3 regions of the Clostridium sp. DL1XJH146 genome follow, and region 1 is predicted to be linked to each of the others. Evidence: riboswitches for the same ligand, from Rfam matches in the RefSeq annotation. Region 1 holds a riboswitch; each other region holds the start of a gene.
What was found. Region 1 has a riboswitch for S-adenosylmethionine ahead of metF (methylenetetrahydrofolate reductase [NAD(P)H]). Riboswitches for the same ligand answer to the same signal wherever they lie in the genome.
Positions count from the first base shown of each region.

Region 2: another riboswitch for S-adenosylmethionine. It lies ahead of metK (methionine adenosyltransferase); the one in region 1 lies ahead of metF (methylenetetrahydrofolate reductase [NAD(P)H]).
Region 3: another riboswitch for S-adenosylmethionine. It lies ahead of ACVHXK_RS12540 (O-acetylhomoserine aminocarboxypropyltransferase/cysteine synthase family protein); the one in region 1 lies ahead of metF (methylenetetrahydrofolate reductase [NAD(P)H]).

Region 1 covers NZ_JBTVVN010000023.1:12,276-23,547, forward strand. Annotated here, with positions in the region: gene ACVHXK_RS11810 (triple tyrosine motif-containing protein) at 1-207, opposite strand, end outside; gene pulA (type I pullulanase) at 363-2,516, shown strand; gene ACVHXK_RS11820 (YaiI/YqxD family protein) at 3,084-3,524, opposite strand; gene ACVHXK_RS11825 (glucose-6-phosphate isomerase) at 3,791-5,137, opposite strand; gene metF (methylenetetrahydrofolate reductase [NAD(P)H]) at 5,348-6,229, opposite strand; SAM riboswitch class I at 6,514-6,616, opposite strand; gene ACVHXK_RS11835 (vitamin B12 dependent-methionine synthase activation domain-containing protein) at 6,993-7,667, shown strand; gene ACVHXK_RS11840 (homocysteine S-methyltransferase family protein) at 7,657-10,035, shown strand; gene ACVHXK_RS11845 (cysteine peptidase family C39 domain-containing protein) at 10,356-11,272, opposite strand, start outside.
Region 2 covers NZ_JBTVVN010000025.1:15,731-27,002, reverse strand. Annotated here, with positions in the region: gene ACVHXK_RS12425 (HAMP domain-containing sensor histidine kinase) at 1-531, opposite strand, end outside; gene ACVHXK_RS12420 (ABC transporter permease) at 800-2,002, opposite strand; gene ACVHXK_RS12415 (ABC transporter ATP-binding protein) at 2,041-2,739, opposite strand; gene ACVHXK_RS12410 (efflux RND transporter periplasmic adaptor subunit) at 2,783-4,141, opposite strand; gene ACVHXK_RS12405 (M48 family metallopeptidase) at 4,298-5,050, opposite strand; gene ACVHXK_RS12400 (hypothetical protein) at 5,310-5,438, opposite strand; gene metK (methionine adenosyltransferase) at 5,646-6,821, opposite strand; SAM riboswitch class I at 6,887-6,987, opposite strand; tRNA gene ACVHXK_RS12390 (tRNA-Tyr) at 7,186-7,270, opposite strand; tRNA gene ACVHXK_RS12385 (tRNA-Val) at 7,291-7,366, opposite strand; tRNA gene ACVHXK_RS12380 (tRNA-Tyr) at 7,375-7,459, opposite strand; tRNA gene ACVHXK_RS12375 (tRNA-Thr) at 7,465-7,540, opposite strand; gene ACVHXK_RS12370 (hypothetical protein) at 7,800-8,486, opposite strand; gene yyaC (spore protease YyaC) at 8,588-9,115, shown strand; gene mreB (rod shape-determining protein MreB) at 9,292-10,320, opposite strand; gene spoIIID (sporulation transcriptional regulator SpoIIID) at 10,434-10,688, opposite strand; gene ACVHXK_RS12350 (peptidoglycan DD-metalloendopeptidase family protein) at 10,799-11,272, opposite strand, start outside.
Region 3 covers NZ_JBTVVN010000025.1:39,556-50,827, forward strand. Annotated here, with positions in the region: gene ACVHXK_RS12490 (ABC transporter ATP-binding protein) at 1-562, opposite strand, end outside; gene ACVHXK_RS12495 (COG1361 family protein) at 580-1,536, opposite strand; gene ACVHXK_RS12500 (mechanosensitive ion channel family protein) at 1,903-2,706, shown strand; gene ACVHXK_RS12505 (ribosomal protein L7/L12) at 2,946-3,242, opposite strand; gene ACVHXK_RS12510 (B3/B4 domain-containing protein) at 3,330-3,992, opposite strand; gene ACVHXK_RS12515 (hypothetical protein) at 4,189-4,839, opposite strand; gene ACVHXK_RS12520 (DUF5412 family protein) at 5,135-5,506, opposite strand; gene ACVHXK_RS12525 (DUF4153 domain-containing protein) at 5,664-7,250, opposite strand; gene ACVHXK_RS12530 (QueT transporter family protein) at 7,561-8,028, shown strand; gene ACVHXK_RS12535 (rhodanese-like domain-containing protein) at 8,323-8,775, shown strand; SAM riboswitch class I at 8,864-8,971, shown strand; gene ACVHXK_RS12540 (O-acetylhomoserine aminocarboxypropyltransferase/cysteine synthase family protein) at 9,388-10,668, shown strand; gene metA (homoserine O-acetyltransferase MetA) at 10,683-11,272, shown strand, end outside.

The DNA.
Region 1 (11,272 bases):
AATGATATAATTTCCTATTCTAGTTGGCATCCATTGAATTTCATTATTTCTTTCATAACCTCTAAGTGTCTCCCACTTACCATCATTTCCAACCATAAATTTGTAAAGGTAATCTTCAACGCTTTTGTTATTATTTACTCTTATTAAAACTTGTTCATTTTTAATACTAGGTGATTTAGATCCAATTTCAAATGTGAAATTATTCATATACTTCAGCCCCTATACATTTAATAATACTAATTTTTAAAGTAATACCTTTATTATATTACATTTTATTCTAATACTCTATTTTTTGACTTGTAGAATTTTTCAGTTTATAATTAAAGAACCATAATTTTCAGCTATTTTCAGGAGGATAAAATATGTTCATAAAAACAGCATTACTTATAGATTTTAATAAAGTTAAAATTGAAATATATGACTATTTTAATATAAATGAAAGCACTTTTTCAATAAAAAATGGGAATATTTCTATAAATATATTAAATATAACGAAATTAGATGCAAATTTTATTATATTAGAGCTAGAAAAAGAGATTTTTATCAAATCTGAGACTTTTCTTCTTTGTGAAAATAATAAAACAAAAATATTTTATTTTCCACTCTTTAAAACTGATTCCTTTAATAATAAATATTATACCACTACCAAATTAGGATATTTATACAATAAAGATGAAACAACCTTCAAAGTATGGTCCCCTATAGCTAAAACAATATCTGTACTTATATATACTACTGGTGACATCGAAGAACCTTGCACTGGTGAAGAATTCACAATGCAAGAAATAAACGGTCTTTTTATAACTACAATAAAAAGAAATTTAAAAAATTACTTTTATACTTATAAAGTTAATGTTCATGGCAATATAAATGAAACAATTGACCCCTACACTAAAGCTATTGGTATCAATGGTTATAGGGGTGCTATAATAGATTTTCAACAAACAGACCCTATGAATTGGCATAGTGATAAAGGTCCTACTCTAAAAGATAATACAGAAAGCATTATATATGAGCTAAGCATACGGGATATCTCCACAAACAAAAATAGTAATGTTGAAAAAAACGGTAAATATTTAGGCTTAACAGAAGAAAATTCACAGTCTAAATTAGGTTTACCTACTGCTTATTCTCACATAAGAGATTTAGGTATAACACATGTTCAAATTCTACCTTGTTTTGATTTTAGTCATACGAGTGTAGATGAAAAAAACCCAATTAAATATAATTGGGGTTATGATCCAGTCAATTTCAATGCTCCTGAAGGTTCCTTTTCCTGTGACCCTTATGACCCTTTAGTTAGAATTAGGGAGCTCAAAGAAATGATTCTTCATTTTCACAAAAATAACATTGGCGTAAATATGGATGTAGTATATAATCACTTATTTATAATAGAAGAAAGTAGCTTTGAAAAAATATTTCCGGGATATTATTTTAGATTTGATAATTACAGCGTACCATCTAACGGAACAGGGGTAGGAAATGATACCGCCTCTGAAAATAAAATGATGACTAAATTTATAATTGATTCCCTTCTCTTTTGGGCTGAAGAATATCATATTGACGGTTTTAGATTTGACCTTATGGGTATTTTAGATGTAAATACTATGAATGAAATTCACACTCAACTTAAGCAAATCAACAAAAATATCATGATATACGGCGAAGGTTGGAACTTAAATACCTTACTAGATGCTGATTTAAAAGCAAACATAGATAATTCCTATAAAATGCCTTATATAGGATTTTTCAATGACTTTTTCAGAGATACTGTGAAAGGTAATAATTTTGTAGCCAATGATAAAGGTTACTCTAATGGTAAAGTCAATCAAGAGCATAACCTCAAAAATTGTATAGTTGCTGGAGTTAATTATTTTAATGAACAAACTTCGAGATTTTTAAAATCTAGCCAATCAATTAACTATTTATCTTGCCATGACAATCATACTTTATGGGACAAATTTAATATAAATTCCAGTGAATATTCTGTTGATGATAAAAAAAATATGATGAAATTATCTTTTGCAATTTTATTAACTTCTCAGGGAGTTCCTTTTATCCATTCAGGTATGGAATTTGCAAGAACAAAAAATGGAATTGAAAACAGTTATAATTCACCTGATGAAATAAATTGGATTGACTGGGATAGAAAATCGGAGTTTAATGACCTAAACGAGTATTTAAAAGGTTTAATAGACATAAGAAAAAATCATCCAGCATTTAAACTTAAAACCGAAGAACAAATTAAAAATTCAATCCTATTTTTAGATAACACTCCACCAAATGTTGTAGCCTACAAGATAATTCATTTAGAAAAAGATGAACCTTGGAAAGAAATAATTGTGATTTTCAATCCAAATACTTACGCTGTAGATGTATATTTAGGAGAAAAAATGAGACTAACTCAAGTTGTTAACAAATACAGAGCTAGCAATCAACCATTAACATGCGTAGAATTAGATTCTCTACATCTAGAGAGTATAAGTGCAAGTGTTTTTTATAGAGAAGAGCTTTAGTTCAATGCACAATATTAATTCAATGCACAACATTAATTCAATGCACAACATTAATTCAATGCACAACATTAATTCAATGCACAATGCGCAATTTACAATGCACAATTGAGGATGATTCTCCTCATTCTTCGGAGAATCTTTAATTAATAAAAGAATAAACCAATAAGAGCACAAATAATTAAACAATAAAAGAGTTAATAAGTGAATAATTAAGGCAGTAAAAATATTTTTTATTACATACAAATATTCTTGCTGCCTTTTAACAAATATCTAAAGCAATTTAGAACATCCTAGAAATCGTTAACTACCTTGATATATATTAATATTAAGCTCTATTTTGATATTAAATTTAATTTAAATCCAAACTTTATTTTGCCTTTATTTCTGTTTCGATTAATATTTTAATTGGCTTTTGAATTGGCTTTTAAATTGGCTTTTGAATTGGCTTTTTCTTCAATAAATAAAAAGAAATTTTTTAGCTCCGCTAAAAAATTTCCTCCTTAATTGTGCATTGTGCATCGTGCATTGTGCATTATCTTTAATAAGCATTGTGCATTATCTTTCCATTTATACATTGTCTCTTCTAATTATCCTAATAAGTCCATTATACAATCTATCAACATCTTCACTAGTTCTCTTTCTATGTTTTCCGGCTTTGCCTCCGCCTCGTCTTACCTTAGCTGCCATATGTCTCTCAAATAGAAGTCTTTCAATATTTTCGTCAGTATATTCTTTTCCGTTAGGACTTATTGCATAAGCTTTTTTGCCAAGTACTGCTGCAGCTACACCATAATCACCAGATACAACTATATCTTGCTTTTTAACTTCATTTATTATTTTCATATCCACACTTTGAAATCCACTGTCACAAATTCTAACTTCAGCGTAATCACTTTCGATAAAATGATCTAGATCGCAAAACATTATTACTTCTAACTCAAACTCTTTTCCTACCTTCTCCATTATATCTCTAGAAGGGCAAGAATCCGCATCCACTATTATTCTCAAAATAAAACCCCCAATTTTAAAATAACAAACTCTATTACAAAGAATTGTATGTATTAAAATTATCTCTTATATTATTAGTTTTACTTATAATAATAATGTGCAATGTTCAATTAGCAATTTACAATTAAAGATTTTCAGACCAAAGGGAAGAAAATTATCATTAATTGCACCCTGCACATTTCACATTGCACATTAATCAATATTAATAACTTTTTATAAAAACAATACTATTTCATATCGCAGATTGTTTAATTAATATCCTTAAATTAAAGTCTTTCTAATAATTCTTTTCTTAAATCTTCATACCCAGGTTTTCCAAGTAAAGCAAACATATTTTTTTTGTAAGCTTCAACACCTGGTTGATTGAATGGGTTAACTCCTAATAAATATCCACTTAATCCACAAGCTTTTTCAAAGAAGTAAACCATATATCCAAAATAGTAAGCTGTAAGTTCAGGAATATTTATTACTATATTAGGAACTGAGCCATCTACGTGAGCTAAAACTGTTCCGCTGAAAGCTTGATTATTTACAAAGTCCATATCTTTTCCTTCAAGATAATTAAGTCCATCTAAATCATCTTCATTAGCTTCTAATATAACTGATTTTCTAGGCTTTTCTACATTAAGTTGAGTTTCAAACATCATTCTTAATCCATCTTGCATGTATTGTCCCATTGAATGAAGATCAGTTGAAAAATCACAAGAAGCTGGGAATATTCCCTTTTGGTCTTTTCCTTCACTTTCTCCATATAATTGTTTCCACCATTCACCAACATAATGTAATGAAGGCTCAAAATTAGCCATAACTTCTATTTTCTTTCCTTTATTATATAAAGCATTTCTTGCTGCAGCATATTTGTAAGCTATATTTTTATCTAAATCAGGAACACTATATTCTTCTCTTGCGTCTTTTGCTCCTTGCATCATATCATCAATATTTATTCCTGAAGCTGCAATTGGTAATAATCCAACAGCTGTTAAAACGGAAAATCTTCCACCAACATCATCAGGGATAACAAAGGTTTCGTATCCTTCTGCATTTGCCAAAGTTCTAAGTGCTCCTCTTGCTTTATCAGTTGTAGCAAAAATTCTTTCTTTAGCTCCATCTTTTCCGTATTTCTTTTCTAAAAGGTCTTTGAATATTCTAAAAGCAATAGCTGGTTCAGTAGTAGTACCTGACTTTGAAATTATGTTAACAGAAAAGTCCTTATCTTTAACTAATTCTACTAAATCAGCCATATATGTAGAACTTATATTATTTCCAGCGTATAATATTTTAACACTATCTTTATTTTCTGGCATTAAATTATGAAAAGTACTAGCATTCATTTCTATAGCAGCTCTAGCTCCTAAGTATGAACCACCTATACCAATTACTATAAGGTATTCAGAATTTGTTTTTATCTTTTCTGCAGAAGCTTTAATTCTGTCAAATTCATCTTTATCAAAATCAACCGGCAAATCTACCCATCCTAAAAAATCATTTCCTGGGCCTGTTTTATCATGTATCATTTTATGAGCTACATCAACCATTGGCTGCATTTGAGCCACTTCGTAATCTTGTAAAAAAGGTTTAGCTTTTGATAAATCTAATGTTAATCCCATGTTTATAATACCTCCTAAATTTTTGCTTAAATAATCTTATTTTTAATATTTAATTATGATATTTCCCTCTAATAATGTTACCATAAAATGCTATATGCAACAACACAAGTAACCCTTTTCAGAATTATATTATTTTTATTTTTTTATCCTATTCAATAATTTTTACAATAATTTTTACAATAGTTTCTACAATAGTTTCTACAATAGTTTACACTACTATACTATATTATTAGCTTTAACTACTGAAGAAATATTACTAACTATTTTTTCAGCTACAAATGGGTTATTCATGGTATATATATGAATACCATCAACTCCATTAGAAATAAGATCTACTATTTGCTCTGTAGCATATGCAATTCCAGCATCTCTTAGAGCTTCCTTATTATTTTCATATTTATCCATTATAGTTACAAATTTTCTTGGCAAAGTTGCTCCACACAAATCAACAATTCTTTTTATTTGCTTCTTATTGATTACAGGCATAATCCCCACTTCTATAGGAATCTTTATATTATTTTCTTCCATTTTTAATTTGTAGTCATAGAAAAATTTATTATCAAAAAACAATTGAGTAATTAGAAAATCAACACCTGTATTTATTTTTAGTTTCAAATTATCAATATCTTCATCTAAATTACTTGATTCTATATGTCCTTCTGGATAACATGCCCCTGCTATAGAAAAATCACCTTTCTTTTTAATATAAGAAGATAAATCACTAGCATAATAAAAATCTCTTTTTAAATTCAAATTGAATTTATCAGGTACATCCCCTCTTAAGGCCAAAATATTAGCGATATTATTATCTTTTAGGTCTCTAAGAACCATATCAATTTCAGCTTCAGTTGAATTTATGCAAGTTAAATGAGCGAGAGCCTCTATTTTATGCTGATTTTTAATATATGAAGCTATCTTAACCGTATCATTATTCAATGTACCTCCTGCACCATAGGTAACACTTATATAATCTGGGTTAAGATACGCTAATGCATCAATTGTTTCATAAATAGTACTTATGGAAGCTTCCTTTTTAGGTGGAAAAATCTCAAAGGAAACCACTGATTTTTTCTCTTTAAAAATATCTTTTATAAACAAACGAATAACCCCCTTTTATCTTTATACTAAATAAATTTTATTATTATTTAAAGTTTTATTTAGCTAATTGTTCTTATTTTATAATAATGTGAAGTGTGGAATGTGAAGTGTGAAATTACTGATGATTTTGCTACGCAAAATCTTTTAATTAATTAAAGAATTTTAAGATCAAAACTTTTCTCCGTAAGGAGAAAAGAAACATTCACTTCACACTTCACACTTCACACTATAAAAGAGCTGTTTTCCCTAAGAAAAACAGCTCTTTTATATAGTAAGCGCTATTAATCTTATCTTTCAGAAAAATACTTTCTGCTGGAATTGACACCGGGCATAAATGCTGGTTGTCGGGTTTCAATGGGCCAGTCCCTCCACCACTCTAGATAAGGAATTTATTGAATTTTTATTCATTGATATAAATTTTAATAATAAATAGCCATTATGTCAACTAAAAATTATAATCGAATTGTATAAAAATATTGCTCCTTTATATATACAAAGCACTACTTGAACTTACCGTTTACAAATCTATAATTCATTAAATACTAGTTTTTTTTGTAAAAATAAGTTGATTATTTATATTGTTTATCTTTATTACTTCCTATGATACAATAGATACAATAAATTTGTATATTTATTAATACTAGAAATACTTATATGTACTGTGATTTTTTTATACTTGTTCATGGAAATGTACATATGAATTAGTTTTGTATATTGATAAATAATTATTTTAAACACTAACCTATGAAGAGGTGAATTTTTTATGATTATAGATAGAAGCGAAGTATTGAGATATCTAGGATATAGAAATCAAGAAACAGATACAACAATAGAAAATTTAATAGACCTATGTATAGAAGAAGTAAAAGAATATTCTATCCCTAAGTCTACTTTTAAAACTTTTGATCTAATGAAAATTCAAGATACCCAAAACGTGAAAATTACTGATACAAATTTGACTTTTCATGGTAGAGACATATATAATCATCTAAAAAATTCAACAAAATGTACTATAATGGCTTCAACTTTAGGTGTCCAAATTGAAAAAAAAACTAGGTTATACGAAAAAAGTAATTTAACTAAAGCTCTAATTTTTGATGCTTGTGCTACTACCGCCATAGAGAGTTTTTGTGATGAAATCGAAGAAGAAGTAAAAAAAGAAGCAGAAAAATTAAATTTAGCCATTACCTATAGATATAGCCCTGGCTATGGTGATTTTGACTTAAATATTCAGCACAATATTCTAAATGTACTAGATGCACATAAAAAAATTGGCCTTACAGTTACAGATACAAATATATTACTTCCAAGAAAATCAGTTACTGCTGTTATAGGTTTTCAAGATAAAAATATAGGAAGGCAGCATCCCGGATGTAATACATGCAATAAAAAAAATGATTGTTTATTTAGAAAGGCAGGGGACTACTGTGGAAATTAGAAAAAAATTGGGGAAAGAATTTATATTTTTTGATGGGGCAATGGGAACAATGTTACAAAAAAGAGGCCTTAAAAGAGGTGAAATCCCAGAAACATATAATATTGAACATCCTGAAATAATAAAGGATATTCACCATCAGTATATACAAGCTGGTGCTAATATACTAACTATAAATACTTTTGGTGCTAATGAACTAAAACTTAAAGAAACAGGTTATTCAGTTGAAGAAATAATCTATTCTGCCACTTCTTTAGCAAAAGAAGCAAAAGGTGATGCAGATGCTTCTATAGCTCTTGATTTAGGACCAATAGGACAATTAATGGAGCCTATGGGTACTCTCCCTTTTGAAAGAGCTTACGATATATATAAAAGACAAGTACTAGCTGGTGTTAAAGCTGGATGTGACCTAATAATCATAGAAACGATTTCTGATCTATACGAAGCAAAAGCAGCCATTCTTGCAGCGAAAGAAAATAGCCATCTTCCAGTATTTTGTACTATGACTTTTGATGAAAGCCTTAGAACGCTAAGTGGTAGTAATCCTGTTACTATGGTTAATGTTTTAGAAAGCTTAGGTGTAGATGCTCTTGGAATAAACTGCTCTTTAGGGCCAAAAGAAATGATGCCTGTAGTTGATGAAATATTAAAGTATTCTTCTATTCCAGTGATGGTACAGCCTAACGCAGGTTTACCTAAAATTGTAGATAATGCTACTGTCTATGATGTTACCCCTACTGAATTTTCTTCTTTTATGAAAGAAATAGCAAAAAAAGGCGTGTCTATTCTAGGTGGATGTTGCGGAACTGATGAAACCTTTATAAAGGAATTAGTAAGTCAAATTAGTATTGTACCTTTCGTCAAAAATAGTGTGAAAAAGTACACTACTGTTTCTAGTTCAACAAAAACAGTTTTTATAGGTGATACTATTTGTGTTGTAGGAGAAAGAATAAATCCTACAGGTAAAAAGAAATTTAAAGAAGCACTTAAAAATAACGATATGGATTATATCCTTGGAGAAGCTATATCTCAGATGGAAGCAGGAGCAGATATATTAGATGTCAATGTAGGTCTTCCAGAAATAAATGAAGAAAAAGTTATGGTAAAAGCTATTAAAGAAATTCAATCTATAATAAATCTACCTTTGCAAATAGATAGTTCAAGTGTAAAAGTTATAGAATCTGCCGTAAGAGTATATAATGGTAAACCCCTTATAAATTCCGTAAATGGCAAAGAAAAAATCATGGAAGAAATTTTCCCTATAGTTAAAAAATATGGTGCTTGTGTTATAGGATTAACTTTAGATGAAAAAGGAATCCCTGGTTCTGCCCACGAAAGATTTGCGGTAGCTAAAAAAATAATTGATAAAGCTGCAGAATATGGCATACCAAAAGAAAATGTATTAATAGATTGTCTAGTTCTTACAGCTTCTGCTCAGCAAAAAGAAGTGCTTGAAACAGTTAAAGCTGTGGAAATGGTTAAAGAACAGCTAGGAGTAAAAACTCTTTTAGGTGTAAGTAATGTATCTTTCGGCCTTCCAAACAGAGATTTATTAAACACAACTTTCTTATCTATGGCCTTAGCAAATGGACTAGATGTACCGATATTAAACCCATTATCTAAAGGTATGATGGACACAATAATGGCCTACAAAGTCCTTGCCAATGAGGATAAAGACTCTAAAAATTTTATTAGTTTTTCATCTAACAAAGAATATAAAAGTGAAATAAAGGCACAATCTTCAGATATAGATTTGAAAGAAATTGTAATCAAAGGATTAAAAGAAAAGGCAATTCAGGCTACAAAAGAACTTTTAGAAAAAGCACCGCCACTGGAAATTGTAGATAAATACTTAATATCAGCCTTAGATATAGTAGGTGATAAATATGAAAAAGGGGAAATATTTTTACCACAGCTCATACAATCTGCTGAAACTGTTAAAAATTCCTTCTCAGTAATAAAAGATAAACTTATAGAAAATAATGAAACTAAAATATCCAAAGGTAAAATCATTCTAGCTACAGTTCAAGGAGACATTCATGATATTGGTAAAAATATAGTTAAAATCCTATTAGAAAACTATGGCTATGATGTAATAGATTTAGGTAAAGATGTTCCTATAGACAATGTAGTTAATTACGCAAAAACTCATGATATAAAATTCGTTGGCTTAAGTGCCCTTATGACTACAACTGTAGTTAGTATGCAACAAACTATCAAAGCTTTAAGAGACAATGGTTTAGAATGCAAAGTAGTGGTAGGTGGTGCCGTTTTAAACGAAGAATACGCTGATATGATTGGTGCTGATTACTATGCCAAAGATGCTAGAGAAGCTGTTACTATTGCTAAAGAAATTTTTAAAGAAAATTAGCAATGTTCAATGTGCAATTATTGATGATTTTCTTCCCTTTGGTCAGAAAATCTTTAATTTAATAAACATAAAAACATTTATAAAGAGGAATAGATTTCTTTATTTTTATATAAACCTATTCCTCATTTTATTCTTTTATTCTCTAATTTTTAATTCTTTTAATTCTTTTAATTCTTTTATTAATTCTAAAATTCTCGAGGGCAGCGAGAGAATTATCCTTAATTGCAAATTGCAAATTGCACATTGCACATTGCACATTGCACATTATTATTAAATCCGCCTCATAGATATTCTCAATAGTTTAATATAAAACAAAAACTTTATTCTTTAACCAATAATATACTATCATACCAATCCTTAGATGCCTGTATTACTTCATCAGCTCTGTAATATCTATCTTTTCCGGAAGGGGTACCATCTTCATACGTTTCATAAGCACCATTAGGATCATATATTTCAAAATACAGAACATCATCTGCTACTACATATCCTTTTACCAATATAAAATGGCCTCCATACATTTGATAAACCATATTTACATGGCCACCATATTTTGAATCATTAAAACTAATCTCATCTGATTTTATTCCTATTACCATTATATTACCTTGGTTTAAATTATCTATAACTAAGTCTTCTGTTACATCTCCAATTATTTCTGTTTCTATATTAAATCTATCTAAATAATTCTGAATATTTTCTGTAAACCAGCCACCATCATCACCATAATCTAAACTTCTAGCTTCCTCCGCAGAACCCCCAAAGTTCTCATCTTTCCATTTACCAATCATTTCTGCACAAGTTGGCCCACAATTTGTATATGAATATTCCCCTGTTGTTCCCTGGTCTACATACCATTCATAATCTCTATCATTACTAATTTTTTGAGTCATATATTGACCTAACCCTAACGACTCATCTATAAAAATTTTATCTATTGTAAAAGAGACTGTATACCTTTCTCTTATGTCGCCAAACCATCTTCCTTGTATACTATCAATTACAATTGCATAGTCTTCACCTAGCGCATATTCATTGTCTGAAGGTTTAATTGTTAAATTTTTACTGCTATCTTCAAGTTGCAAAGTTAAATCCATTTTCTTTCCATTAGAATCTAAAATATTAATACCATCTAATGTTTTCTTATTAATTATTATGTCCTGATTAAAATTGACCTTTATAGTATTATAATCATCGATATAGCTTAAATCATCAACTTCTACAGGACTAAAAAAAT
Region 2 (11,272 bases), on a different contig from region 1:
AATAACTGAAAGCATTATTTTATTAACGCTACTCATAAAATATGTTGTATCCATTAAAATACAAATTGTTCCTTTTGAAGAATCTCTAAAATAAAAATCATAACTTACCAAGTTCATTAATTCGGATGATCCCCATTCTGAATTCTCCAAAAGTATAACATGGGAATAATCTTCTATTATAGTTTTATACTCATCTTTTTTTAAAAATTCTGTAGAATATACATTCTCATTCCCCTTAAAAATAACCACTCCACCATTTATTTTAGTTAACTCTTCTTCTAATTCCCCTACAAATTCTTGATTTGATAAGTCAGTATCTATACTTATCAGTTTTAAATTGGTCTTATGATTAACAACTTCAAGTGTATTATAAATATCATGTACAACCACACCGTTGTACCTTCCTGAATAATTAGTATTATAATTAGATATATATACCATTCTGAACAAATAAATAATTAACGAAATTAATATCATGGGGACTATTACCATTGCTATATGTGAATAAGTTAATCTCTTCTTTATATTCATAAGCACCTCTTTAATTCAATGCACAATGCACAATTTACAATGCACAATTGTGGATGATTTTCTTCTCTTCGTTCAGAAAATCTTTTAATTAATTGAAACATAATCAAACCATAATTTAAACAATAACAATAAATAATAAGAATTTATTATTTATTGTTTTGTTTATTTATTGTTTATTTATTGTTTTATAAGATATAAGAATTTTTTTAGCTCCGCTAAAAAAATCCCTCCTTAATTGTGCATTGTGCATTATGCATTGTGCATTGCTCTACTCATATCTAAGTGCATCTATTGGTTTTAATTTAGCTGCTTTTCTTGCTGGGTAAATCCCAAAGAATATGCCTATCGATGAAGAAAATAAAATCGTCAATAAAATTGAAGTCGCTGAGAATTCTGGAACTACATCCATAAAACCACCTGCTATACTAGCTAGTGAAACACCCAGAATTATTCCAATTATGCCACCAATCATAGTTAATATAGCTGACTCTGTTAAAAATTGCATTAGAATATTTCCTGTTGTTGCACCAATTGCTTTTCTAATTCCAATTTCTCTTGTTCTTTCTGTAACAGAAACGAGCATTATATTCATAACTCCTATTCCACCAACTAGTAAAGAAATACCAGCTACAGCACTTATAAATGTAGTGAAAATTCCAAGTACACTATTAATCTGTTCTAACATTGCAAATACATTTTGCATCTCATATAATTCCTGCCCTTCATTTCTATGCCTGCTTTCTAGCAAAGAAACTATACTATTTCCTACTCCTTCTGCTTCATCTTGCGTTTCTGCAATAACTCTAATGTTTGAAATTTCTATACTCTTACCAGTTAAAGTTTCAAAAGAAGTATATGGCATATAAGCAATTACATATTCATCTTGAGGTGGTCCAAAATTAGTAACTGATTCTGTAATCCCTATAATTTTAATTAGTTTTGTATTCTCACCAATTTTAACTTTAATTGTTTCACCTACTGCATTCGTATACCCAAATAAGTTTTCTGCTGAAGTCTCATCAATTATTGTAACTAACTTACCACTGTTTACCTCATCTAGATTATAAAATCTTCCATACACCATTTCTAAAGCATTTGCCTCATCATAAAAATCATTACCACCTGAAATACTTATACTGAAGCTTTTAGTATCTGTTATAACTCTTCCTCCTGTGGACAAGCTTGGTGATAAATATTTTACTCCTGTAATATTTTTATTTATTGATTCTATATCTTCATCAGTAATGTAATCACTACCTGAAGCTACTTTCCCATCTACACTAACTACTACAGCCGAAGCCCCTATTTTTTCAAATTCTCCAGTAATAGAATTTGTTCCACCAGACCCTAAAGCTAAAATAGCTATAACTGAACTAATTCCTATTATAATACCTAACATTGTAAGAAAGGACCTCATTTTATTAGCTAATATACTATCAAAAGCCATTTTCAAACTTTCGAAAAAATTCATTAAATCACCTATTTTCTATAAAATATTAAAAGTTATTCCTATTGCGTAATAACTAATCTATCTTTAACTTCTTTATCTCCAACTAATTTTCCATCTAAAAATCTTACAATTCTTTTTGTATACTTTGCAACATCAGGCTCATGTGTTACCATAACTATAGTTTTACCCTCATCATTAAGCTTTTGAAATATATCGATAATATCCAGTGTAGATTTACTATCTAAGTTACCTGTTGGTTCATCAGCCATTATAACATTTGGATCATTAACTATTGCCCTTGCTATTGCAACTCTTTGTTTTTGGCCACCTGATATCTCATTGGATTTATGATGGACTCTATCACTAAGTCCTACTTTTTCTAAAGCTACTAAAGCTCTTTGTTTTCTTTCTTTTAATGATACTCCTGCATATATCATTGGCAATTCGACATTTTCTAGTATTGTCATTCTAGGCAAAAGATTAAAAGATTGAAATACAAAACCAATTTCTTTGTTTCTTACAAATGCCAATTCATTTTCAGTTAAATTGGATACATCTTTACCATTTAAAAAATAAGTACCAGAATCTAGTCTATCAAGACATCCTAAAATGTTCATAAGTGTTGATTTCCCTGAACCTGACGGACCCATTATAGATGTGAATTCACCCTGTTCTATTTTAAGTGAAACATCATTTAATGCCATAAAGTCAATTTCTCCAGTTATATATCTTTTTATTATGTTTTTAACTTCTATCATTTATACCATTCCTCCTGCTAAGCCATTCTTTTCATCACAGAATTTAGTTACTCATTCCTCTTCTTGTTGAAAATAAACCACCTGTTTTTTCGATACTCTCTGAGCCGTTCAAAACAATTGTCCCATCTAAAATTTCACTTGAAGGATTAAGTATAACTTCTTCTCCTAATTCTAATCCACTTATAATTTCTACGTAAGAATCTGATTGAAGCCCTTTTTCAATAACTTTTTTAACAGCTTTACTATCTTGAACAACAAATACAAATTCTTCTCCTGTTTCATCCTTCTTTATACTTTCCACTGGAATATATAAAACATCCTTTTCTGATTGTAATAGAATATCTACATCTGCTTCAAAATTAATTTTTAACGCTGAATTTTCACTACTGACTTTTACTTCCACTAATAAATTACCTGTCATATCATCTGCCTTAGGGGCAATATATGAAACTTCTCCTTCATATTCTTTATCTCCATCATAGATTGTGGCTAAATTCCCAAGTGCTACATTTCCAGCTTCATATTTATCAATATATAAAACAATTTTCAAATCATTTAAATCTGTAATTTCAACTAATCCGCCACCAGCTGCCTGAACATTATTAGTGCTTATTCCTTCTTCTGCATTTACAGCTGTTATAGTACCTGCTTTTTCAGCAACAATTTTCTCCTCAATTTCTACTGATTTCGCTTGGTCCAAATTAATTTGTGCAGATTCAACTGTATTTTCAGCTTGCTTTATACTAGTGTCTTTAACATACACTATAGTATCTATTTTCTGTTCTAAAGTACTAATTTCAGCTTCTGCTTTTGTTTTTTCTGAGTTCAAAGCTGTTAATTGACTTTGTAATGTAGTATTTTGTGTTGCTGAAGTTTGTCCTTGGCTTGCCTCTGTATTTTCTACTTCAGCTGAATTTTGATCTTGAATTAATGCCTCTGTATCTTCTATCTCTTTATTCAACGATTCAATTTCTGATTCTAAATCATCAATTTGTGAATTATAATCAGCCTTTTTAGCGTCAGCATCTGTATTTTGATTTTGAAGACTCTGTAAACTTAGTTTTGCATTATCCAATTGAATTTCTAATAATCTTACAGAGTTACTGTTATCTTCCACATCAAATGTTACTAAAACTTGTCCTTCTTCTACTAAATCTCCCACTTTTACATTTACTGTTTCTATAGTAGATATACCTTTAGCATTATAGCTTTTAGTATACTCTGATTGGATTGTTCCTACAGAAGAAAGCAAGTCATCCACATCACCTTGCTCTACGTTAGCTGTATTAACAGATATTCCTTGTGGCGTAGAATTTCCACCTACAACTCTTAAAGCAATCAGAGCGACTGCAATTATTAATACACTTACAATTATAATTCTTTTTTTTGAGAATTTTTTCATATCCCTTACACTCCTTATTTTAATATCATTTATTTCTCTTTTGATTTAAATAATACAATAATGCATTAATTATGTCCCATTAGATATTATTCTACACTATAAAGATTAAATTCATTACAAGAAAGTCTTAAAAATCTATTAAATTATTAATGTACTCTAAAGGAATAGCTTAAATCCATTTTCTTTAAGCCACTTTTTCTTTATATCATAGTCCGGCATTATATGTTGTACCAAACTCCAAAAGTCTTTAGAATGATTCATATGGATAAGATGACATAATTCATGTACAACAACATAGTCTATTACATCTACAGGGGCCATTATTAGCCTCCAATTAAATAAAACATTTCCTGTGCTTGTACAACTACCCCACCTTTTCTTTTGTTCTTTTGATTTTACTTTTATAGGTCTTACTCCAACTATATTTTGGTAATGAGCAACTCTATTATTTATAACTCTACTAGCTTCTATTTTAAACCATCTTATCAATTCCAATTTTATTATATCTTCGTTTGTTGTAGTAATTTCTATATTTTTTCTAATTATTATATTTTCGCAGTTATTTTTCTTATTAATCAAAATTATATCTATACAGTCACTATTTTTACTCTCATTTAGTGAAAGAGAATATTCTTTTCCTAGGTAATAAAAAATACTACCCTTTTTAAATTGTTTTTTTTCGTTTTTATAATCAATTTCCTTAAAATAATTCAACTTTTTTAATATCCAAGAATGTTTTCCTTGCAATATATCCATTATTTGATTTTCATCTAGAAATAAAGGTGCAATAACTATCACTTCATTTGGAGGTTTGATCTTTATTTCCATAGTTTTTCTTTTTCTATAAATTAATTCTGCTTTAATTTCTGTGTGGTCCTTTTTTATAGTAATAATCTTATTTTTTTTCATATTAATCTCCTGTTTTTTCTATAATCTATATATACTCATATAACATCTATAACAATTTTTTAATATTAAGATTATGTTTTAAATAGGTGTTGATATGAATTAATTAAACAGCATAAATATCAACAATATTCTAAAATATAGCTTAATTTATAAATAACCTAAATTTCACAACAAACTCTTCAATAATCATTTTATCATTTGTATAACAATATACAAATGGCTTTTAATCAAAAATATAACCCACTAATTTAATAGTGAGTTATATTTCTGGCATCCCTTTTGGTTTTTTCTTCATATTTGTATCTACTTCCAATGTTATTGGGTTTGCTTTTTTAGGATTGTTTTTCTTGTTATCGTCAATTGCTTTTTTATTATGTTTTTGTTTCATAAAAACTCCCCTTTCAGACTTAGAATACCCTTTTATTCATTTTCTATTCAAATCTATTTTTATCATTTAAATATTCTTCATCAGTAAATATATCTATAAACTGTTTTACATTGAACGATTTGTAAATAGATCATATTTACATAAAACCCGATATCATATATGGCGTTATATTAAACTCTTCAAATAAAATAAGCCATATGGCTTATTTTATAAGTATTTTTTTATTTCTTCTACTTTATCAAGTTTTTCCCAAGATAAATCTACATCTGTTCTTCCAAAATGTCCATAAGCTGCAGTCTTTCTATATATTGGTCTTCTCAATTCTAACTCTGCGATTATAGCACCTGGTCTTAAATCAAATACTTTTTCTACTATTTCTACTATTTTATCTTCTGCATATTTTGATGTACCAAAAGTGTCTACAGTTATTGATACTGGTTTAGCTACACCTATCGCATAAGCTAACTGTATTTCTAGCTTATCAGCAACACCAGCAGCAACTAAATTTTTAGCTACCCATCTAGCAGCATAAGCAGCTGACCTATCAACTTTTGTACAGTCTTTTCCTGAAAAAGCTCCACCACCATGTCTTCCCATACCACCATAAGTATCAACAATTATTTTTCTACCAGTTAAACCAGAATCCCCTTGTGGTCCACCAATTACAAATCTTCCCGTAGGATTGATAAAATAATTAGTATTTTCATCTAATAATTCTTCTGGAACAATCTCTTTAACAACATAATTTATTAAATCTTCTCGAATAGTTTCTTGTGTTACGTTTGCATCATGCTGTGTAGAAATTACTATAGTTTCTATCCTTGCAACTTTATCTCCGTCATATTCAACTGTAACCTGTGTTTTACCATCAGGTCTCAAATAGCTTAAAGTCCCATTTTTTCTTACTTCAGTTAATCTTCTTGCTAATTTGTGAGCCATGCTTATAGGTAATGGCATATATTCTTCAGTTTCATTGGTAGCATAACCAAACATCATCCCTTGGTCTCCTGCACCTACTGCTTCAGTATTATCTTTTTTGCCTTCTTTTGATTCTAATGCTTCATTAACTCCCATAGCGATATCCCCTGATTGCTCATCAATAGAAGTAATTACTGAACAAGTATCAGCATCAAATCCGTATTTAGCTCTTGTATATCCAATTTCTTTTATAGTATTCCTTACAACTTTAGGAATATCAACATAACAATCAGTTGATATTTCTCCCATAACTAATACCATACCTGTTGTTACAGCAGTTTCACATGCTACTCTACCATTTGGGTCTTTTTCCATTATTGCATCTAGTATTGAATCTGATATTTGATCACAGATTTTATCTGGGTGCCCTTCTGTAACTGATTCTGATGTGAATAATTTTTTCATAAAATTTCCCCCTCCAATAATAAAACCTCTCCACAAAAGTGAAGAGGTTATTTTCATAAACGACTCACTCATCTTGCAGCTTTAGCTGCTGGAATTAGCACCTTGCACTTTTGTACAGGTTGCTGGGTTTCATAGGGCCACGTCCCTCCACCTCTCTTGATAAGTAGAACTATATTTAATTTATTTAAAATCAATGTTATATTACCACACTGAAAAAACACTGTCAATAAATTATATCTATAATTTATTCTTTGTTAATAAACTGTATAATAAAATTTAATCTTTACGCTACAATATTTATATAACAGCTACGGTATTGTGTAAACTCTATATAAAAAGAGTATTACAACTTGTAATACTCTTTTGGTGGAGGAAGACGGATTCGAACCATCGAAGCGAAACGCAACAGATTTACAGTCTGCCCCCTTTGGCCACTCGGGAACTCCTCCAAAATATATTAAATTGTACATGGTGGGCACAACAGGGCTCGAACCTGTGACCCCCTGCTTGTAAGGCAGGTGCTCTCCCAGCTGAGCTATGCGCCCATGGTAAATGGTGGAGGAAGACGGATTCGAACCATCGAAGCGAAACGCAACAGATTTACAGTCTGCCCCCTTTGGCCACTCGGGAACTCCTCCACACATGGTGCTGGTACTAGGAATTGAACCCAGAACCTACTGATTACAAGTCAGTTGCTCTACCAATTGAGCTATACCAGCGCATTTATTTTTATGTTTTATATTGTTTTACCGACGAGTTATAGTATACCTAGATATTCTTTTTATTTCAAACTCCATTTAGGACCATTTTATCCAACTAAACTTCATTTTACTACAAATATATCTTAATTACTCTTTTATTCATAGGGTAATACTTTTTAAAAAATTGCTCTTTATTTTAAAATTAATAACAATCTTTTAAATTCACTTAAAAACACATAATAACTATATGTATACTATATAGAAAAAGCCATTAATTTTAATCCTTTTTCTCTACTGCATCAACGTCTATATACTCATCAATTACATCCTCCATTTTTTTAAAATCCTCATTTGTCAATCTCTTCTCTGCTAACTTAAGAGCACACGACACCCCTTCTTCTCTATCATCCATATACAAATAATTTTTTATTTTAACATAATCAATTGGTGAAAATTTAGTTCCTAAAAACAACAATGTTTTCTTCTCATTTAATGTTAATTCATCAAGAATTTTATCTGCATCAACTTTAAAAACTGATACATCTTTTTCATTTAATATGTAAATTTCATCAATATTTTCATTTTTTTGACTTGTATTTTTTTCATTTTGGATGATACCAATATCATCTTTTTCATTGCAATTTGCATTATTTGCATTATTTGAATTATTTGAATTATTTAGATTCTCAATTATTTTTTTTTCCTCATTATTGTTTTTCATATCGATACATGCTTTAGTAACATCCTCATCATTATTACAATTTTCTTTTACCTCTTCTATATTATCTTTAATAGTGGTATTATTTATTACTTGTGAATCTTGATATTCTCTTACTTCAATTTTTTCTCTATCAATTATTTCAGCACACTCTTGTTTCCCATTTAAATTATAATCATGGGTCATTAAAATTACTGATATAATTGTACATAATATTATAATAATCGATAAGTATCCTTTTTTCATAATAATCACCTCTATTTGTAATTATTTCCACTAAATTTGATTTTATACAAACCTTATAAAATCAAATTTTCTAGCATATAAATTAATGAGGAGGTGCATATTTGGATAAACTTAAAGTTAATTATTTTGAAGACTTATCTTACTATAAATTATCTTATTTTATTAAAGATTATATTGATACCAATACAGTAATTATTTGCATAGGAACAGATCGCTGCATAGGAGATTGCTTAGGTCCAGCTGTAGGTTCTATGTTAGTACAAAAGAATTTTCCTTTAAAAGTATACGGAACTATCAATTCTCCAATCCATGCATTAAATATAGATAAAAAACTAAAAGAAATAAAAAAAGAAAATCCAGCTTCTAAAATTATAGGAATAGATGCTTGCTTAGGAAATAAAAAAAATATAGGCGAGATACAAGCGAGAAATTATCCAATCCACCCTGGAAAAGGTGTAGGCAAAGTATTACCCGCTGTTGGTGATTATTCAATTATCGGAATAGTTGATTCTAGTGATAATAATGAACTTTTTACAAATAGGAATATCAGATTAAATCTAATATTAGATATGGCAAAAGTAATCTGTGATGCATTTTTACATTCTTATTATTTATTTAAATTCAGATAAAAAAGCTACGCAGAATCACTTCACTAGGAAATTTTATGTTTTACAAATACAACTACTAAATCTAAGTATTTCCATAAATGCTGTTACTAAGTTCTTCCACTCCTACACCATTTTTTTATTGTATAGGAAAGAGAAAAAACTTTCCTATACAATAAAAAGATCCTTCCAGGATCCTTTTATTCAAAGCTAAAACCTTTGTCTATAGATGTTGTATCTATTTTATCAATATAATTCAACACTTCTCCTGTTCCTAATGCAACACATGAAACTGCTTCATTCGCTACATATACAGGCACATTTGTAATTTTCTGAATTAGTTTGTCTAAACCATTGAGTAAAGATCCCCCACCTGTCATAATAATTCCATTATTAGAAATATCTGCAGCTAGCTCTGGTGGAGTTCTTTCGAGTACTGAATGTGCACATTCTGCTATAGCATGAACTACTTCATATAATCCTTCTTTTATTTCTTCAGAAGATACTGTAATATTTTTAGGTAATCCAGTAATTAAGTCTCTCCCCCTAACTTCCATAGTAGGGTTCCCTTCTCTTTCAAACGCAGTAGCTATATTAATTTTCAAATTTTCTGCAGTTCTCTCACCAATAAGTAACTTGTGCTTTTTCCTAATGAACCTAATTATTGCTTCATCAAACTTATCACCAGCTACTTTAATAGAGTTTCTTACAACCATGCCTCCTAATGATATAACGGCAATATCAGTTGTTCCTCCACCAATATCAATTATCATTTTCCCAACAGCTTTAGTAATATCTAATCCTGCACCAATAGCTGCTGCGATAGGTTCTTCAATTAATGAAACTTTTTTTGCACCTGCATTAATAGCTGCGTCTTTTACTGCTCTTTGTTCAACTTCTGTAGCTTTACAAGGAACGCAAACAACAACTCTTGATGCTTTAAGATTTCTTTTACCAACCGCGGTACGCAGAAAATACTTAAGCATTTTCTCTGTAATGTCATAATCTGATATTACACCGTCTCTCAATGGACGTATCGATACAATATTTCCTGGTGTTCTTCCTATCATTTTTCTAGCTTCTTCACCTACAGCTAGTACCTCATTGGTATTCGTCTCAATTGCAACAACTGAAGGTTCTTTAAGCACTATCCCTTTTCCTTTAATATAAACTAATACAGTAGCTGTTCCTAAATCAATACCCACATCCGTATTCCTATTCCACAACATCCAATAACCCACTCCTGCTCTTTAGTTTTAAAATACCCACATTAATTATTATATACATATAATTCTTTAATTTCTATATATTCATAAAAAAAAATAGTTTTTTTATATAATTTTTAACCATCTATTGTCTTATATTTCATTTTTGTTGCTTTTCCACCTCGTATATGTCTTTCAGCTTTATTTAAATCTAAAACAATTTTAGCTTCTGTTGCTATTTGAGGGTTTATTTTTGGTAATCTTTCAGTCATATCTTTATGAATTGTACTTTTACTAACACCAAATACTTTTGCTGTTTTTCGTATTGTTGCTTTTGATTCAATTATATATTTAGCAACCTCTAAAACTCTTTCTTCAATGTAGTCCTTCAACTTTCTGCCTCCTTAACTACTATATTAATATTTATGCATTTTTTACTCAATCAAGTACTAATATTAAGTCATTTCCATAAAGGAAATGACTTAATATTATTTACCCATTCCTAATATTTTAAATATTGTAATGGATCCAAACTTGAATATTGAATATCCTCATCTAAACCCTTCATGACTTCAAAATGCAAAAAGTTATTACCATAATCTTCACATGCACCTCTTACAGTAGTTCCTCCTATTTTACCTACTACATCACCTTGCTTTATTTTATCTCCTATATTTAAAGTAATTTCTTTATTTAGATTGCTATATACTGTTCTTAAATCACTTTGAGGATGATATAGCACAACTTTCACACCATCCTGAGTATCTTGAGAAATTTCTTGAACCTCACCATCTATTACTGCAACAACATCTGTATCCAAATCAGCTACTATATCTATTCCAAAATTTGGTCTACTTGTTTCAGTAGTATTCCAAAAAACAGGAACCTCTGAATATGCTCTTGCAAGTGTGCCAACTACTGGATTAATAAAGCTTTGTGCATTGTTTGAAGTAACAGCAACAGTTTTATTTTCTTC
Region 3 (11,272 bases), on a different contig from region 1:
TGTACATTATATCCATTATTTCTTTGCTAGTTTTACTATCAAGATTACCCGTTGGTTCATCTGCTAGAACTATTGCAGGGTCGTTAACTAAGGCTCTTGCAATAGATACTCTTTGCTGTTGTCCTCCAGAGAGCTCAGAAGGTTTGTGATTTGCTCTATCCTTTAAACCTACCTTTTCAATCATTTCTAGGGCAATTTTTCTTCTTTCTTTCTTAGGTACACCACTAAAAATTAGAGGCATTTCTACATTTTCAACAGCCGTTAGTTGAGGTAAAAGGTTATAGGATTGAAATACATAACCTATGTGCTTGCGTCTGAAAAGTGCAAGTTTATTTTCACTTAAGCCAACAATTTTGTTATCTTCAATAGTTATTTGACCTTTATTTGGAGGCATAAGACCACCTATAATACTTAAAAGTGTAGATTTACCCGAACCAGATTCTCCAACGATAGCAATAAATTCTCCTTTATTGATTTCGAAAGAGATATTCTTTAACACTGTAACTTTCAGCTTACCCATTTTATAGATTTTCCATATGTTATCTACATTAATTAATGCCATATTAGTACCTCATTCCACTAGTTTAGCCCAAATAAAGATTTGAAGAAAGAACCTATTTTACCTAGTATACCTTTGTTCTCTTCGGGGGCAGCAGTGATTTCCTGTGATAATGCGTCTAAAGTAAAAGTTTTCTCTATTTCATCTGTATTACCTAGTTCATCTTCATAGCTTATTGTTAGCGCACCTGATATTTCTTCAGGATATGATAATTCTAAATCTATGTAATCTTCTTCGCCTTGTTCTAATGAACCATAATATTTTGTGTATTCATAATTATCAGTTTTTACTGTGAACATTAAATTTCTTAATTCGCCTTTTCCTGAATTAACAAATTCCACATTTAAGCCTCTATTCCATTCGGAAAAATCAGTATCATCAGAAGAATCTTCTTCTGTAAAACCAGTATTTGTTGTGAAATTTGTTACAGAAAGAGAAGAATTATTTTTTATAAGTACACCTATTAATCTAGATTCTTCATATTCATCTCCATATTTTTCCTTGTAGAATAATTTAACATTTAAATTGTAAAGCCCAACATTGACATTTGGTGCTGCAAGAAACGATATTTCTTTTTCTGTAGATTCGCCTTTTTTAATATCACCATATAGGATTTCATTTGTTGTATTTATAGGAGAAAAACCTTCAAGAATATTTTTTCCTTCAACAGAATCCATTTTTAGTACTACGTTTTCTAAGTCTTTACTCCCAATGTTTTTTAAAGTGATTTTAATTTTAAATTCACTACCTGGATTAATATTTTCAGGATCAGTAGATACTTTATCGATATAAATTTTAAAATTTGGTGCTGTTGATGATGCAGATTCAATATTAGAATCCATATTCGATGTTATAGGAAGTTGTCCCGTTGCGGTACTTGCAATTGACATAGATAGACCATCCATTGCAAATGCATTAAAAGAAAAAATCATTAGAAATATAATTGCAAAAAAGGATAATTTTTTAAAAAAATTCATATGTACCTCCTTAATAGTATAATTTAAGAACAATTAATTATAGCACAGTTTTTTTTGTGTAATTATTACATAAATATTACAAAATTTTCAATGTAGATAGTAGAAAAATCATGCATAACATTACCATTACTGTACTAATGACATAGTACAGTAATAAGGGGCTAGTGTCAAGTTTTATTTTTTATATTTTTGTAGAATTCCAAGTTCCACTTAATAATAGTAAATAAAATTAATAGTTCTTTAAAATAAAGATTTATTTGTGGAAATGGGAGATAATATAAGTTCTTTACTAATATAAAGTATTATTTTATAATAGAAACTAGAGATATATAAACTAGCGGATAAATAATTTAGAGGAGGTTCAATATGAATCAATATATTGATAATATTTTAGGATTGATTTATGCAAATGCATTGAATGTGTTAGTAGCTTTAGTAATTTTGTTTATAGGTTTTAAAGTTATTAAAATGATAACGAATTTAATGAGAAAAAGCTTGGGTAAAGTGGATATTGATGAAACTTTATTTAAGTATTTAATTACTATTACTAATGTGACTTTGAAAATATTTTTGATTATATCATTAGTTACAATGGTAGGAATTCCAACAACTTCATTTGTTGCTTTAATAGGGAGTGCTGGATTAGCAGTTGGGTTAGCGCTACAGGGAAGTTTGTCAAATTTTGCAGGTGGAGTTCTTATATTATTATTAAAACCTTTCAAGGTTGGTGATTTTATAGAGGCACAAGGGTATACTGGTACAGTGCAAGATATATCAATATTTTACACAATACTTAACACTGTAGATAACAAAAGAATAGTAATTCCAAATGGTCCATTATCAAATGGAAGCTGTGTCAATTATAATGCTAATGATACAAGAAGAGTAGATTTTACTTTTGGAGTTGGATATGAGGCGGATATTAAAAAAGTAAAAGAAGTAATTAATGAAGTAATTTCAAGAAATGAAAAAATAATGGACGAGCCAGCTCCCTTTGTAAGACTATCTGAACATGGAGATAGTTCAATTAATTTTACAACAAGAGTTTGGTGCAAAACAGAAGATTATTGGGAAGTTCACTTCTATATGATGGAAGAAGTTAAGATTGCTTTTGATAAAGAAGGGATTAATATTCCGTATCCTCATATGGATGTGACAATGCTTAAATAATAAAATATTAATGCACAATGCACAATGCACAATGCACAATGCACAATGCACAATGCACAATGCACAAATAATAAAATATTAATGCACAATGCACAATGCACAATTAAGGAAGGGATTTTTTAGCGGAGCTAAAAAATCCCTTTTTATATTAGAAATAATAAACCACATCAGAAGACGGGGCTCTAGATAGTTTTGTGTAATTAATAATCTTTCTATTACAATATTACTGGAAATTTTGATTATAAGTTAATCTGATTTTCAGATAAATTATCAATATATTCTTTAGCTTCTTTAAGACCAATACCTGTGAGTTCTCTGTATTTTTTTATGGCTTTTATTTTTTTACCTTCTCTTATTAATTCTAGAACTTCAATATTTACATTATCAAAGTCTATAGAAGGATTAGTTACACCTACTTCTTTTGCTATTTTATTTATTGTTAAGTTCATTTTAGTAATTTCATTTTTCAATGAAGAAACAGTTGTAATAAGTAATGATATAATAATCAATAAAAATGCAATAATTGTAAGCTCCATAGTTCACCTCCTATGTTTTAAACATAAATTAAAGATAATTTTGCGCATCAAAATCATCTTTAATTGTAGATTGTGCATTCTAAAGAATTACTCAACAATAAGAAACTCCACTTCTTCTGCATAAGCATACTTTTCTAACTTTTCTTTTGCCATTTCCATATACTTATTTAGCTCAGAAGTTCCACTGAAGGAAATTATGTTCATTACTATATTTTTAGTTTCATTTCTAATCATAGCTACTTCGGAATCACTTGTTGGGCTTCCAAATAAACCTGCATCATCAGAAAAAACAGGAATGTTTTCAACATTGATAATACCTTTTCCGATTCCCTTGTAGGAAGCACCTTCCTTACCAATACCGAGTACAATTGATCCTTTTATTTTATCTATATCATAAGAACCTAGAGAATATAAAGACTTCATAGAAATAAGATTATTTACATCTACTACATTATTAACTTTGTAAACGCCCTTGTTTTGAAGGACTCTTCTTACAAGTGCTTCAGATGAAATTCTATATTTACTAGGGGCTTTTCCTAGTTTCTTATATATTTCTCTTCCATCCTTTATTTGAGGACAATAAGCAAGTTTGTCTATAGGTATTTCTTTCTTAACTATTTCACAATAGTTATTTATTTCTTCCCATAAAGCATCATTTCCAGGTTGAACTGTAACTTTTGCTTGAATGCATCCTAAGGCCATTTGAGGGCATACATTTTTTAATTCTTCAGAAATTTTAATGTTAATCATTAATAATCAAACTCCTTTTTCTTTATTTATAGGTTATATTTTAAAATAACATTGTAATTTGTAATTTTTACAATAAACAAAAGAATATTTCATAAAAACAAATTTTCCTCATACAAATAACTTTTAAAAGAAAACTCATTTATTATAAAATATTATATACTAATAAGAAAAATATTACCAATAAAAGGGGGAATTATTATGACCAACTAATACCGTATCTCATAATTGTTTTTTGGATACTTATATCGGGTATTTCTATCATTAAATAATCGGCTAATTGTCCTTGGAGATATTCAGGGGTATCATCAAGTTTTGTTGCATCATAATTATTATCAAACCATTCATAAATTGTTTTGTTGATTATCTCATCTTTATTAGTTAATAAGAAATCTTTTGTTTTAGTATCTTCAGGTGAGTAACCTAAACATATAACTATTTCAGTAAATTGAAATCCATTTTTATTAGTAAAATTATCTAATTTAAATTCTAAATACTCTTCTTCAGTTATTATTGTTGCAGAATTATTGCTAAATATTTCTTTTTCTCCGTCAGTAAAGAGGTTCAAATCAAAATTTTGTTTTATTTCACCAGTTTTCCAGTTTAGAATGGTATATCCTTTTGAACCAGTAATATATACATAATAGCCACTTGTATAGTATTTATGAATTACAGGTTCTATTATACTATCATCTTTATTATTACATAGACCTTCGTAAATTATTTGATATTCAGCATCGCATCCCCAATAGTCACGAGTATCTCTACCTGGTGGGTACTTATAATTTTCACAGCCACTGAGCAAAAATATTAATATAGCTAAAAGACTTATAAGGTATTTGTTTTTCATTTTAGTAATCTCCTAAGATTTTAATTTGTTCATAATATAATAAATTATAAAAAATATAATGCTTATTATAAGCAAGCCTAAATACATATATAGTTGAAAGGGACCTCCACCAAATTTATCAAAAGGGGGAGACCCATTTATAATTCTTACATATCGTTCCTGATTTCCGTGTATTAAATAGTATATGAATAGTGGACTAATTAAAAATAAACAACCCAATATCAAACTTATTTTTTTTATCAAATCATATAAAGTTGTTATTGATTTCATGTAATCAGTCCTTTATACATTATATTTATTCTCTTCTATAATCGTAGATTTCTTTATTAACATTTAATTCCACACCGTTTATTTTTATAATCTCATCATCTAACCATTGAATATTGGCTTCTTCACAATGATATTGCCAATAAATATTTTTGATTTTACCATTGTTATTATTCTTTAATGTACATAAAACTGCATAACCAGTTGTTGCTCCACCATTATTTAAATAAGAGGTTACGGTATATGCTCCATTTGGTGAAGTAGATTCCTTAAGATAATCTTGTCCATCAATTCTTTGTATATCAAAAAATGCCCAGTTAATAGTGTAAGCTACTCCACCAATAATAATAGCCATAATAATGAATATTGTTACTAGATGCTTTTTCTGTTTTTGCTCCATATCTATTCACCCCTTGAAAATATACTTGTTTTTTAACATATTATATATTAGCTACATGATGTATTATAAGCTTTTATATTTAAATTAAGATTTTCTGACCAAAGGGAAGAAAATCATCCATAATTGTGCATTGTGCATTGTGCATTGTGAATTGTATCTATTGTATTGTTTTCTCAATAATATGCTTATTATAATTAAATTCATACCATTTGTCGGTAGTTTCTGCATATGTTTTGCAATTGCCAAGGTAATATTCTATGTTGTTTCTAATATCTAACTCATAATTAAAATTATCTTTATTAGAATAAATGTATGAAAAAGCATCGGGACTTAGTTGACAAATATAGGAAGCATCAATCTTAGTTGATTTTTCGTATCTTTGGAAGTTACTTTTGGCTATAAATTTATCTACATTGAAGAAATTTATAAGCAAGTACATTGTCATAAGTAGAACTATACTGTATTTTTTTAAGTTTATTTTTTTAATCCATAATCCTATTGAAAATATTAATATTAATAATAATATCCCAAGTATTGAATAGTGGACAAAAAAGCGAAGATAGGTAAGTCCGTACTCATTTTCATATAGTGATAACTTATAATGTGAAGCATACAGCATCATTAATGTGAATATTAAAGTTATATTCATTAGTATTTTTGTAAAGAGCTCTAGCTTATTACTTTTGTATCTAGTTATTTTAATAATAATTAGAATTATCAGTAGGTTGATTATTGTAACTGCTACTAATTGAAAAAAACCTTCTCGAGCATAACTTGAATAGGAAATTCCCTCTGGCAAAACTTTATTCTTGTTTACATATAGATATTTAGTTTGAATTATACAGAATAAAGCGTAAAGTAAATCAATAATAATTAGTAAGGTTACAACAATAGTGCCATCTAATTGAGTTTTTTCCTTTTGCTTATATGAAAAATTCTTAAAAGGATAATTAAAACTCCATATAAAGCCGAAAAGATAAAAGAAAAATATTAATATAAAAATAAAATGACCAATAGCAGTTGATGGATCCCAATTGCCAAAACTAAAAGCATTTAAAAGATAATATTGGAACATTTTATCGGCACTTGATAGCAATAGAACTAGTACAAAAACTATAGGTATAGAAATTATAATTCCCTTTAATATATTTTTATTTATTTCATTTTTAGATTCTTTTTTTTCAGAAACTTTTATAAATTCATGAAGAAATTGAAATGGTTTATTAAATCCATCGAAAGATCTCGGAAGTATTTGCTGAAAAAAAGCATCAAAATAATTGGTAATGTTTTCTTTGTTTTCATCGTAAAAAATTAATAACAAAGAAAGTATTAATAGTATAGGAATGATTATTACATTGATAGCATGAAAAATAGGGTTTGAAAATATTGAATACCTTAAAGATAACAACAAACTTACTAGCATAAGATACCAGCCTAGATTGAAATTAAATTTCAACTTTTTTTTAGGGATATAAAAAAATACAGAAATAATTAGTAATTCATAAATAAAAACTGAAATTCCCATTGAGTTACCAATGAAGAAAATATCAAAGATTGTTGATAGTATAAGTATTAGTAATAGAGAAATCATTTTTTTATATGTAGGAATATTTTCATTGATGAAATCTTTCTCTCTATTAGATTCATATAAAAACCTTTCACGCGATTGCCAGTAAGTTAGTTTTTTCTTCTTTTGATTGGTTTCTGATTCAATAATTTTTGCATTACCTTTTGCATTATCCATAATTAATCTCCTTTTAAATAATGTAATTTAGAATAAAATTGATTAATTAAATATTAACATTCCAATAGATGAAAATCAATACAAAATTATTGTTTTACAATAAAAAATAACTATTTATTAATAAATGAGTTAAATTAAATGCAATGGGTATGGAATAAAGAAAACGCTTAATGTAGTGAAGTGGTTATTTAAAAAATTACCAAAATCAAAATAATGAATATTATTTGATTTATAGCAATAAATATGCTAAAATCATTGGAGTCAGTTCGCAATATCCTGACTATAAATAAAACTACGGAGGTAGAAAAAAATGAATAAAAGTGTTAGATTTTTGGTGCAAGCGTCGCTAATAGCCGCAATCTATGCGGTGTTAACAATTGTACTAGCACCCATTAGTTATGGGCCACTTCAAGTTAGAGTTTCAGAGGCATTGACGGTATTACCGTTCTTTATGCCGGCAGCTATTCCTGGACTAGCTGTAGGATGTTTACTAGCAAATATTGTAGGAGGATATGGACTTGCAGATATTATTTTTGGTACACTTGCTACACTTATTGCAGCGGTAATTACATCAAAAATGAAGAGTAAAGCTTTAGCTCCGATACCACCAATTATTGTTAATGGATTAATAGTTGGAACTATGCTACATTATGTTGCTAATTTTCCATTAATTCCAACAATTTTATGGGTTGCTTTTGGGGAGCTAATTGCATGCTATGTGTTAGGATATCCTTTGTTAAAAGTTTTAGAGAATTCAAAATTAATTAAAAATGATTAATTTATAAAAGCGGCAGAGGCTATCTGTCGCTTTTATCTTTTTTGTAACTATGTTTCAAAAACTTCACAATTCACATTTCACTCTTCACATTATTAGTAAAGTAAATAACTTTATCTCAAAAACAATAATATGAATATCAACAATATTCTAAAACATAGCCTATTTTTAAAATTGTAATTTCAGAGTAAATAATCATTAATAAGAATAATTACAATACTTTTGCGTAGAATAAATATTGCTTGAATAAAATAAAATAAGTTTTTGAAAACTTTATACTTATGAGGAGGAATATTTATGAATAAAAGATTTAAGAATGTTTTATGTTTATTAGCTATGGCATTATTGTTAAATGTAAGTACAGTATTTGCACAAACGAATCAACCAGATAAAAATAAACATAGTGATACTAGTGGTGATGTTACGGAAATATTTCAAAGTAATGGTTGCTTTGAAATTAGTGCAGAAGAGGCAAAAAAGGCGATGGAAGAAGATTCAACCGTTATATTGTTAGATGTTAGATCTGAAGAAGAGTACGAAAAAGAACATATAACTAATGCGGTGAATTTGCCTATAGATTCAATTAATCAAAAAGCAAATGAAGTTATTCAAGATAAAGGAACTAAAATTATTGTGTATTGTCAAAAAGGTAAGAGGAGCAAGAAAGCTACAAAAATGCTATATAAACTTGGATATAAAAATATTTACAATTTAGGTGGAATAGAGAATTGGCCTTACGAAAAAGAATAGTTAAATTTAAAACTATATAAAAAAGTGCTTGCAAAAATTTAATTATAGTTGTAGAATATAAACTAATCAAAAAAGCAAATAATATCCTAACTTATCAAGAGTGGTGGAGGGACTGGCCCAATGAAACCCGACAACCAGCATCTCATTCGATGCACGGTGTCAAATCCTGCAGAATTAATTTTCTGATAGATAAGAACAGAAATAGAAACGTGGAATATATTTTTTATCAAAAAATATCCATGATTACTAAGCTGCTTCTTATCTAAGAAGCAGCTTTAATTTTATTTGTTTTAAAATATTTTAATATTAAAGTTTTAATTATGTTTTTAATTTTTGTTCTAAGTAAAGTGTGCAGAGTGCAATGTGCAGAGTTCGGTGATGGATGATTTTCTTCATTCTTCTGAAAATCTTAAATTAATTAAAGAAATCTTAGATATATGGATATAATTATAAATAATGGGATACTTCAAATTGAACATTATCTTTAAAGGTTTTAACTGCACTCTGCACTCTGCAAACTTCACATTAATATGAAACAAAACTATTAATACAAGCAAACTTTATACACAAACAATAATCACAAATAAGAAACAACAAAAAAAGGGGGCATTTATAATGCAAAAGGATTTTAAAAAAGGGACTATATGTATACAAGGAAATTACAGACCTAAATCAGGTGAACCAAGAGTACTGCCATTATATCAGAGTACTACTTACAAATATAATGATCCTGATGAAGTTGCAGATTTATTTGACTTAAAGGCAGAGGGACATATGTATTCAAGAATTAGTAATCCTACTGTAGGAGCTCTTGAAGATAAGATAAATATGCTTGAAGGTGGAGTTGGTGCACTTGCAGTATCAGCAGGTCAATCAGCTAGTTTACTTGCTGTTCTTAATATTTGTAGTGCAGGGCAGCATATTGTTGCAGCTTCTACAATATATGGTGGAACATTAAATTTATTAGGGTTTACACTTAAAAAATTAGGTATAGATGTAACATTTGTTAACCCAGATACAGATTACGAGGAACTTAAAAAAGCCTTTAAAGATAATACTAGACTTCTATTTGGTGAAACTATAGGTAATCCTGGTCTGAATATATTAGATTTTGATAAGTTTAGCAAACTAGCAAAAGAAATGGATGTACCATTCGTTGTAGATAACACACTTGCAACACCAATTCTATGCAATCCATTTAAATATGGCGCAAATATAGTTATTCACTCTGCTACTAAATATATTGACGGTCATGCTACATCTTTAGGTGGAATAATAGTAGATGGGGGAAACTTTAATTGGGATAATGGTAAGTATCCAGAATTAACAGAACCAGATGAGAGCTATCATGGAGTTAAATATGTGGAGACTTTTAAAGAAGCCGCTTATATAACTAAGGCAAGAGTTCAATTATTAAGAGATTTAGGATGTTGTTTAAGTCCATTTAATGCATTTTTAATGCATTTAGGAACAGAAACACTTCATTTAAGAATGGAAAGACATAGCTCTAATGCTCTTAAGGTTGCTGAATTTTTAGAAAAGCACCCTAATGTAAATTGGGTTAGCTATCCATTGTTAGAAGGTCATAATAGTTATGATCTTGCTAAAAAATACTTGCCACTTGGTGGTAGTGGAATTTTGTCTTTCGGTATTAAAGGTGGAGTTGAAGCTGCAAAGACATTCACAAAAAATCTTAAAATAGCAGCATTGGTTGTACATCTTGGAGATGCTAGAACTTCAGTGCTTCATCCAGCAAGTACAACACATAGACAATTAAGTGAAGAACAACAAATAGCAGCGGGAGTTTTACCTGATATGATTAGGGTATCTGTTGGTATAGAAGATATAGATGATATAATTCTTGACCTTGATCAAGCGTTAAATAATATTTAGAAAGGATTGGATATATGTCAATTGTAGTACCTAAAAAATTACCGGCTATAGATACCTTAAGAAAAGAAAATATATTTGTAATGGATTATGAAAGGGCTATTCATCAAGATATAAGACCTTTAAGAATATTAATATTAAACTTAATGCCTACAAAAATTGATACTGAAACACAATTAGTTAGATTGATAGGTAACACTCCATTACAAATTGAAATGGTACTTATAAATACCAAGACACATAAATCAATGAATACATCCTATGAACATTTAAAGATGTTTTATAGTACTTTTGATGAAATTAAAAATGAAAAATTTGATGGTATGATTATTACTGGAGCTCCTGTTGAAAAAATGGATTTTGAAGATGTGGATTACTGGGAAGAATTAAAAGAAATAATGGATTATTCAAAGAAAAATGTAACATCAACACTTCATATTTGTTGGGGAGCTCAAGCAGGATTATACTATCATTATGGTGTTGATAAGCATCTTCTTCCTAAAAAAATGTTTGGTGTATTTAAACATGAAGTGAAGAATGGAAAATGTGAATTGATGAGAGGTTTTGATGATGAGTTCTATGCACCACATTCAAGGCATACAGGAAT